Regions from separate parts of the Paenibacillus sp. BT-177 genome, predicted to be linked through region 1. Evidence: riboswitches for the same ligand, from Rfam matches in the RefSeq annotation. Region 1 holds a riboswitch; the other holds the start of a gene.

Region 1 (4,605 bases):
TATTTTTATTGTGACTGCTAGACTGGTAAAACGACGCATCAGAGGGAGGCTGGAAGGCGTTTGAATAGGATGGAGGAGGAAAAGGGCCTGGATGCATTCAATTGGCTACTATGGCTCATATAGGGTGGCTGAGTGATGTAGGAACTGGTCTGATGGCTATGGAAAAGGTGAGGCTGAAATAAGCTTGGCGTAGGTTCGTTAAATTTCTTCCAGGTGGTGAGCAACTCGCTGGTCATGTGATCGATAAGAGGATTCTTTTCCTCGTAAGGAGGATTGAGCAGTCTGAAGGCATCTTCGATACAGAAGGATACCGCTGTGGCAAAATAGCCGTGAATGGTCTGTTCTATATCGGTTCCGAGAAGGAAGTTAATCCAAGTGTGGACAGTAGCGAGTGTGCCAATTGCATTGTATTGAGTGAGTGTGTCTTCCAGTTGGTCAAATGCAAGCCAAGGATAAAGAGCCTTGGTGAGCTTGAGCAGACGCTGGCCAGAAAGTCGCGATTTTTTCACATACTGCGAGGAAGGATGTTGGGTGTACAGCATTTTATCAATAAGGGCGATCCGCCAACCGTCATTCTGCTGGATGGCTGCATACAGACTTTTGATGGCCATGCCGTCAAGGGTTGTAATTTGAGGATACCAATCGTCTCGCATAAAATGTTTCAGATCCTGTAGACTGTTCAAGTTTCCGTTACGGAAACGTTCATCCAGTCCGTAGAAACGGGTAAAACCACCAATGGGTAGGGAAGGGTCCAACAACAATGCGTAGTTTAGCAATCGGTTACCTTTATGCAGGATGGTTCGCCTCCTTGAGGTGAATATTTGTGTCAGTTTATTTGACTCTAATCTTATTTATATAATAATATTTCAATTATTTATGTAATATATATTTACACTTTGAGCTCTTTCATGTCAAATTAAATAATTTTATTGCTTATATATGTTATATAAAGTTACACTAAAAATAATTATAATATTATTGTTTACAAATTGTTGCTGAGAGAGTATAATAAATCTGTTGCCTCAATACATTATGACATGCGGTCGTGGTGGAATGGCAGACACGCTATCTTGAGGGGGTAGTGGGCGTATGCCCGTGGAGGTTCGAGTCCTCTCGACCGCATTATGTGTAATACCCAGTTGAAAAGCATCCTGACACGTTTTACGTGAAGGGGTGCTTTTTTCGTTAAATATTTTTCGTTATATCATTCTGTTACAGAAGCGGTCATATGGACAGCGGACCGCTCGTTAACTGTAATGAAGAAAGATGTCAGTTTTTCCGCAAAAGCTTCTCAATATCTCCTATAAGCTTATCTGGAGTGGTTTGCGGCGCATAACGCTTAAATACGTTACCTTCTCGTGTAATTAAGAATTTAGTAAAATTCCATTTGATCGCTTTGGAGCCTAATACTCCCGGAGCAGTGTGGGTCAGGTAGTGAAATAAAGGATGTGCCTGATCACCGTTGACATCTGTCTTGGCGAACATGGGGAAGGTCACACCGTAATTGATTTGGCAAAACTCGGAGATCTCCTCGCTGGAGCCCGGCTCTTGTTTGGCGAACTGGTTGCTGGGAAATCCCAAAATTTCGAGCCCCTGTTCATGATACTGGTCATATAGCTCTTGTAGCGCCTTGTACTGGGGGGTTAACCCACATTTGCTGGCAGTATTCACGATAAGTAGAACTTTCCCTTCGTATGTGGATAACGGAATTTGTACCCCTTGTAGGGTCTGTGCATCATATTTATATACGGTCAAGATATCCCTCCTCATTCAATATTCTGCAATTAAATTGTAAGCAACTCAACAAGGGGTTGCAAGTCCGGAAGAGTATACGGGCATTGGACCATTGTAAAATCGCCTTTTGTTCAAAACGGTAAATCGCACTTCAAATGGAGCTAATTGAGGTGTTTCTTCTCATAAAAACGGGTTCAATCGGTAATTATCTGGCACATATAGCGTATTTTCTTTCCTTTTTGCAAATAAGGAGTAACTAAGCCATACCCTACGCCAATATTGACATGCCTTTCATTTTCAAAAAGGGGTGAAATACAGAGTTTTAAAGAGATACGAGAAGCATAGATGCCTTGTAAGCGTTATTCTTAATCTCCTATGCTCTAAAGGGTGATTTATAGCCCCGCCGTTGAGCTTTACAGTCTTCCTTGCACGGGTGTATGATTCAAGACGTAATTTCAAATTAACACCAATGAAGCAACAACGAATTGTCTAAAGCGCTGAATTTTGCAGTTGCAAAAGCGGGGGAACCAACGAGTATGTACGGTTTTGCAAGCCGTGTGTGTCTCATGGGGTGAATTTTCCGGCCAAGTGCCGTAAATAGGGCGACTCTCACGTCCGAATCCGACAGCTAACCTCGTAAGCGTACAGGGAGAGGCAACAAACCGCCGTGTGCAACCATGGTTTATTTTATCATGGAATGTATGAAGCCGGAGGAAGCCTTTTTCCTTCGGCTTCTTTTTGTTGTCTTTTTATACCGGGAGAGGAGCTACTGATGGAAGGTCGGTTAATTATTGTCACTGCACCGAATGAAGCGGGCAGAAGTTTTGTGAAATTGCTTATGTTTAAAAAATTGGCGTTTGCAGTTCTCACAAATAGCACTCAGGAGGAACGACAGCTCAAAAAAATGGGTGTGGAGCACATTGTGCGCATCAATACGATGCAAGCGGGAAAATGGAATTTTCCTAAAAAAGAAATTGGTAGTGTGTATTTGTTCGAAAACAGCTTGAATCTGACTTGCCGTTTCCTGCAAATATGTCGGCCACTAACATCAGAATTGATCTATGTTATTACGCACGGCTGTAATCCACAAGGAATTTATCGGGGATTGGGAGCGGACCATGTGATCTACACATTGAACGGAGAGGTGGGTTTCCTGCTGAACGGATAAGCACTTATAACATAGCTGGTTTATGATTTTATGATGGAATCGGAAATGACGATCTGAAGAGCGATACGGAGGGTATGAACATGATGGATTTATACATGCTGCTCATAATGGCTGTGAGTTATGGAGTGATACTGCTGTTTGTACGCTGGTGTGATGCGCAGACCTCAAAAGGAGGCCGAAGAGGATGATTGTTGTGCTAGGACTCACGGCTATTGTGTTCGTGTATTTAATCTACGCACTCCTGAATCCTGAAAAGTTCTAGTCAACTATAGGATCGAGCAGGCGGGAACAGCAGATCAAGAATGAAGCATCAGAAGTGTAGATTTTCGCAAACGTGTGCACTCAATGGATGTTCTGAATCAGGTCTGTTGTTCCAAATGCAGGAGCATTATAAGGAGGAATAGAGGATGGAGCTACTGCAAATTGGAATTGTGATCGTCATATTGCTGCTCTTGGTAAAGCCGGTGGGCACCTATATGTATCACGTATTCTCGAATGAACCGAATCGGACGGATCGGATTTTTGGTGGAACGGAAAAGCTGATTTATAAGGTTGTAGGCTTGAAGAAACAGGACAGCATGCGTTGGACCACGTATGCTATGAGTTTCATTGCAACCAATGTGGTGCTTGTGGGGATCAGCTACCTGCTATTGCGCTTGCAGGCTATACTCCCAGGCAATCCGGTTGGAAACAGTAATATGGAAGCTTCATTGGCCTTTAATACGGTAATCAGCTTTATGACCAATACGAATCTCCAACATTATAGCGGAGAAAGCGGGCTTACGTATCTGACACAGATGGCGTTCGTCACGATGATGATGTTTACTTCGGCTGCTTCGGGGTTTTCGGTTGCTGCGGCTTTTATGAGGGGATTGACGCGGCGCGGTGAAGGACTGGGTAATTTTTTTCAAGATTTTATTAAAGCCAACATACGGATTTTTCTGCCGCTTGCCTTTGTACTTACGCTGGTGCTGGTGGGACTAAAAGTACCACAGACGCTACAGTCCACGGCGGATATTACGACTTTAAGCGGTACACAGCAGCAGATTGCTATGGGACCCATTGCCTCATTGGAATCCATCAAGCATTTGGGCACGAACGGGGGCGGTTTTGCGGGAGCTAATTCTGCTCATCCTTTTGAGAATCCAAGTCCTTGGACGAACGTACTGGAAATTTTAGCAATGTGGGTAATGCCGGCTTCGCTGCCGTATACTTTTGGATTGTTTGCCCGTAATCGCAAGCAGGGCTGGATTATTTTTAGCTCGATGATGGTCTTGTTCCTTATTTTTCTATCCATAACGTATGTGTCGGAGAAGACAGGTAATCCGTTAATCCAGGCACTGGGTATGGATGCATCTCAGGGAAGCATGGAAGGGAAAGAGGTTCGTTTCGGCATTGGACAATCGGCACTATTCACTGCGGTTACAACAGCGGCAACGACAGGTTCGGTCAATAATATGCATGATACACTGACCCCGTTAGGTGGTATGGCTGCTTTGGGAGAAATGATGCTAAACGTCATTTTTGGCGGCAAGGGCGTCGGGCTGATGAATATGCTGATGTATGCGATTCTGGGGGTGTTTATATGTGGACTGATGGTTGGAAGAACCCCGGAATTTATGGGCAGGAAAATTGAAGGCAAGGAAATGAAGCTGATTGCGATTGCCATTTTGGTACATCCGTTTCTCATTCTCGCTCCAACT
Region 2 (4,605 bases), on a different contig from region 1:
TTACCTGAATATCATCACCGATTGCAACAATGCCGCAATCGAAATTACGGATGCCCAGTGACCGCAACGCATCCTCATCTGTAGCGTCTGCCACGACAGTATGTGTCAGAATCTCACTCATACTGTCCACAACATCCTCATTCCGATCAATGCCCAGTACCTCGCACCCCATATCCACCAATTGCAAAGCCAGGCTTGAGCCAAACCGTCCCAAGCCAATGACTACAAACTGCTGCGTTTTCATATCTACTCGAAAACTCCCTTACCCTATAATTATTTTACCTTCTGGATGACGATACAATTCCTTACCCTTTTTCGGTCCCAGTGCATAAGCTAGCGTGAGTGGACCCAGCCTGCCTGCAAACATCGTCAGAGTAATCACCAGTTTGCCTACAACTGTCAAATCAGGTGTAAGCCCCATGGACAGTCCTACCGTACCAAAGGCAGACACCGTCTCGAACAAGATCATCAGAAAATGATGATCTTCGGTTGCGGACAGAATCATCGTCACCCCAATCACGAACAGCAACCCCAGCAAGGTAATAGTCAAAGCCTTATAAATGCGTGCCTGCGCAAGTCGGTACCGGAACAGCACAATGTCTTCCCGTCCCCGCAGCATCGAAAACACCGCTCCAATGAGCAGAGCAAATGTAGTGGTCTTAATCCCGCCTCCAGTGGAGCCAGGCGAAGCCCCAATAAACATGAGTATGATGATAAAAAACTGCGTAGCCTGCCGCAAGCCTGCAATGTCCAGCGTGTTGGCACCTGCGGTGCGAGGGGTAACGGACTGGAATAAAGAACCCAGCAGTTTACCACCCCAATCAAGCGAGCCAAGCGTCTTCGGATTCGTAAACTCAAATACAAAAATGACAAGCGTCCCGACGACAATCAGAGCAGCTGTCATGCTGAGTACCACCTTGGTATGCAAGGATAGTCTCTTACGCTTGCGATAATCTGCCAGGTCAGACATCACTACAAAACCAATACCACCCGAAATAATGAGAAACATGGCTGTAAAATTAACAATCGGATCATATACATAACCTGTCAGGCTGCGAAATTCACCGAATAAATCAAAACCAGCGTTATTAAACATGGAAATGGCATGCCAGATTCCAAAATAAATCGCCCTGCCGACAGGCATATCAAATGACCAGCGAATCGAAAAAATAGCTGCACATACTCCCTCAATCATCAGCGAGTACCATAGCACCTTGCGGATCAATCCAACAATTCCTTCGACAGAGGTCTGATTCATCGCTTCTTGCAAAATAAGGCGCTCCCGCAAGGAAATGCGACGTTTGAACACCAGCGCGATCAAGGTAGCCATGGTCATAAAGCCAAGACCACCGATCTGGATCAGCGCAACGATAACGATTTGACCAAAGGTTGTAAAAAAGAGCCCTGTATCCTTAACGACAAGTCCGGTTACACAGGTCGCGGACGCGGCAGTAAACAAAGCGTCTATAAACGCAAGTGGTTTTCCAGTTGTATTAGAGATGGGCAGCATTAACAATAAACTACCTATTAGAATGATAATGGCAAAGCCTGCAACGAATATCTGCGGTGGAGAAAGCCGAAGCCAGCGTGCATTGGGATTCATCTATTCATCACTTCTCTCCTAATCCTTAAAACTATAAAAACAGTGACTTAATACGGTGTAAGCCCGCTACGCGTTCCATTTATCTTCCGATCGTCGTTGCCCCTGATTTTTTTGATTTTCCAAACCTTAAGTAGCTATAATTAACATTCCCTGAATACAGGAAGAATGCATGTCAAACACTACTCGGCTCCCTGTGCTATTGGCGAGCAGCAGCGAAGGGGGCAGAATTGTTCTGAAGAAGCGAAGCGTTTGCCTTTATCTCCGGATTTTAACCATTAAAGGGTTTATACAATCAAAAAAAATCCGGGGATAACAGCAATCAGAAGAATAATCTGAACCCGCAGCGGTCTAACCAATCCAAACACTTTTATACACACAAAAAAAGACACCGGAAAACCGAGTGCCTGACTTGGTTCCTGCCCACAGCCTACGAGGTTAGCTGACGGATTCGGACAGCACAGTATGCCCTATTTACACTTCCGGTCCATCAGGATCGGCTGTAAAATTCACCCCAGTAACATGGTTCCCCCGTTTTCTCATAGAAATTCGGCTTAAATGTATATCATTACCCATATATTTCATAGGCATTGCCTCAAGATTATAATCCTTCTCTATCCAGATCACAAAACCGATTTCGCCGAAAAAACGTGAAATTGGCTTTAATTCGCGAATAGACATCGGTTAATCACAGCTTATCTAATTTTATTAAAACTTTAAAGTGCTTTCACTCTGTTTTCATGAATATCGCTGGTCTGTTGGCGGGAACCTGTGCAGTATGATATCTTTAATGGATGTTCTTATTTACAGATTAAGGAGGAAACTCATGAATCCTATCGGGAAACCGGTCGTGCTCACGGCCAACTTCAAAAAATTAGGCTTGCTGGGCGGGGTTGGCCTGATTTGCTTTTTTATCTTTCAATTGCTTATTCCCTCAATTAGCAATCCAAGTCCGGAATCATTGGTGAATGCAAAGGTCATCAGCAAACAAGAAGCGGTCATACACGCCCTGGACTTCGCCCGTTCCGAGCTGGGCTATACGGAATCACAGCCAGAGAAGCCCGTCGTAACCTATCAGGCTGAAACAGATTTGTACGGGTATTTATCCAGAGAAAAATTGGTTCAAGAGTACGATCGTACATGGAAAAAAAATTATCCATATGAAACCTTTCGGGTTGATTTGCCTGACTCCTCAGCGAAGGGCAAGCTGCAAATCCATGTGGATTTATCCACTGGGAAGGTCGTTAGCTTTAAACGGATCACCTCCAGCACCAATTACACACAGGCTGATGTTTCTACAGATGAACAAGCACGAAGCAGACTTGTACGTGTAGCTGAGGGTGACATGACGCTCGAAGCCAAGGAACAGGCTGCAGCAATATGGATCAAACGCTTTGGCTTTAAGCCATCTGAATTGAAGCTCGCGACCACTGAGGGAGAAGGTGGATTAAAATATACCGTGGACGGAAAGAAAATCGGCGCCTCGGTACTTACGCTGGCTTTTACTTTTGAAGACGGGGATGTTCGCTCGTTTACCCAAAGCTTTTCGGCCCCTTCGTCCTATACCGACTATGTTAAAAAGCAAACATACTGGGCTAATTGGATGACTTATGCGGGTTATGCCCTATTTAGCTTTGTCCTGGGCGTACTTGCCATTGTGTATGCGTCACTCACCCGACGACATACTTCATTTGTTCGCGGTATTATTCTGTCCATTGTATACTTTATTGCTAGTATAGCTGGGACAATGAACATGCTACCTTTATTGCAAGCTGAAGCAGGCAGTAAGGGCATGCTTATATTTCTTATGGTATTCCAGGTTGGTGTTACCTTCTTCATGGCTGTAGCTATCTATTTCTCCTTGGTAGGCGGTGACGGGCTTATGCGTCAGGTTGGACTAAATGCATGGCCACGGGCCAAAGAGCCAGGCTACGGACTGTATGTGCTTCGCAGTATGTATGTTGGTTACTTGTGGGCCTTCATTTTACTGGGCGTACAATCCATTTTGTTCTTTGTATTGGAGCGCACATTTAATACGTTCTCCACTACAGACGCCACGCAGTCCCCTTACAATATGGCTTATCCATGGCTATTGCCGATTATGGCTTGGATGGCAGGTATTGGAGAAGAAACTGTTTACCGTCTATTTGGTATTCCGATGGTAAAAAAAATAGTCAAGAATACGTTTGTTGCTTGTCTGATCACTACGCTTATTTGGGCACTGGGACATACGCTTTATCCGATCTATCCGGTGATTTCAAGACCAATTGAACTGACTTTTCTTGGTTTGCTGTTTAGTTTCGTGTTCCTGCGTTACGGCTTTATCGCTGCCATGTTCAGCCACGTTATTTTTGACAGCATATTAATGGGACTTAGTGTGATAAGTCTGGGAGACACCGTGAATGTGAGCGCCGGCCTATTCTGGATCTTACTTCCGGCTATTGTAGGCTACATCATTTACTGGTTTAGTCCCAAAAAACCTAATCGAATCATGTTTGAACCCATGAAAAAAGAGGAGCCGTATTCTACGACTCCTCCTCCCGAAGGGCAGCTATAATCTGACGAGCAAGTTTATCCCCAATAGAGAGAGGCCGGAAGTCTTCGACGCTGGCCTCTCTTATTTTTTTGAGCGACCCAAAATGCTTAAGCAGCAACTTACGCCGTTTCTCTCCAATGCCCGGAATGGAGTCCAACTGGGAAGTTACCATCGATTTGCCGCGCTGCTCCCGGTGGAACGTAATTGCAAAACGGTGAACCTCGTCCTGAATCCGTTGCAGCAAATAAAATTCCTCGCTATTGCGCGCAAGCGTCACGGCTTCAAATGTTTCTCCCATCAGTAGTTGGGAAGTTCTGTGTTTGGCATCTTTCACCAAACCACACACAGGAATAAACAAGCCCAACTCATTTTCCAATACATCGGTTGCCGCTTTAATTTGTCCACGCCCGCCATCGACAATGATCAAATTGGGACGTTCAAGATTTTCCTTCAGCACACGTTCATATCG

Evidence for each region. Region 1 has a riboswitch for cyclic di-AMP ahead of OIU26_RS07725 (hypothetical protein). Riboswitches for the same ligand answer to the same signal wherever they lie in the genome.
Region 2: linked by a shared signal. The riboswitch ahead of OIU26_RS17300 (TrkH family potassium uptake protein) and the one ahead of OIU26_RS07725 (hypothetical protein) in region 1 are both predicted to bind cyclic di-AMP.

What each region holds. Positions count from the first base shown of each region.
Region 1 covers NZ_JAOYTP010000002.1:333,865-338,469, reverse strand. Annotated here, with positions in the region: gene OIU26_RS07740 (urease accessory protein UreF) at 39-776, opposite strand; tRNA gene OIU26_RS07735 (tRNA-Leu) at 1,040-1,122, shown strand; gene OIU26_RS07730 (glutathione peroxidase) at 1,270-1,755, opposite strand; cyclic di-AMP (ydaO/yuaA leader) riboswitch at 2,220-2,393, shown strand; gene OIU26_RS07725 (hypothetical protein) at 2,507-2,902, shown strand; gene kdpF (K(+)-transporting ATPase subunit F) at 3,087-3,164, shown strand; gene kdpA (potassium-transporting ATPase subunit KdpA) at 3,310-4,605, shown strand, end outside.
Region 2 covers NZ_JAOYTP010000005.1:222,859-227,463, forward strand. Annotated here, with positions in the region: gene OIU26_RS17295 (potassium channel family protein) at 1-244, opposite strand, end outside; gene OIU26_RS17300 (TrkH family potassium uptake protein) at 263-1,603, opposite strand; cyclic di-AMP (ydaO/yuaA leader) riboswitch at 2,013-2,165, opposite strand; gene OIU26_RS17305 (type II CAAX endopeptidase family protein) at 2,427-4,157, shown strand; gene uvrC (excinuclease ABC subunit UvrC) at 4,126-4,605, opposite strand, start outside.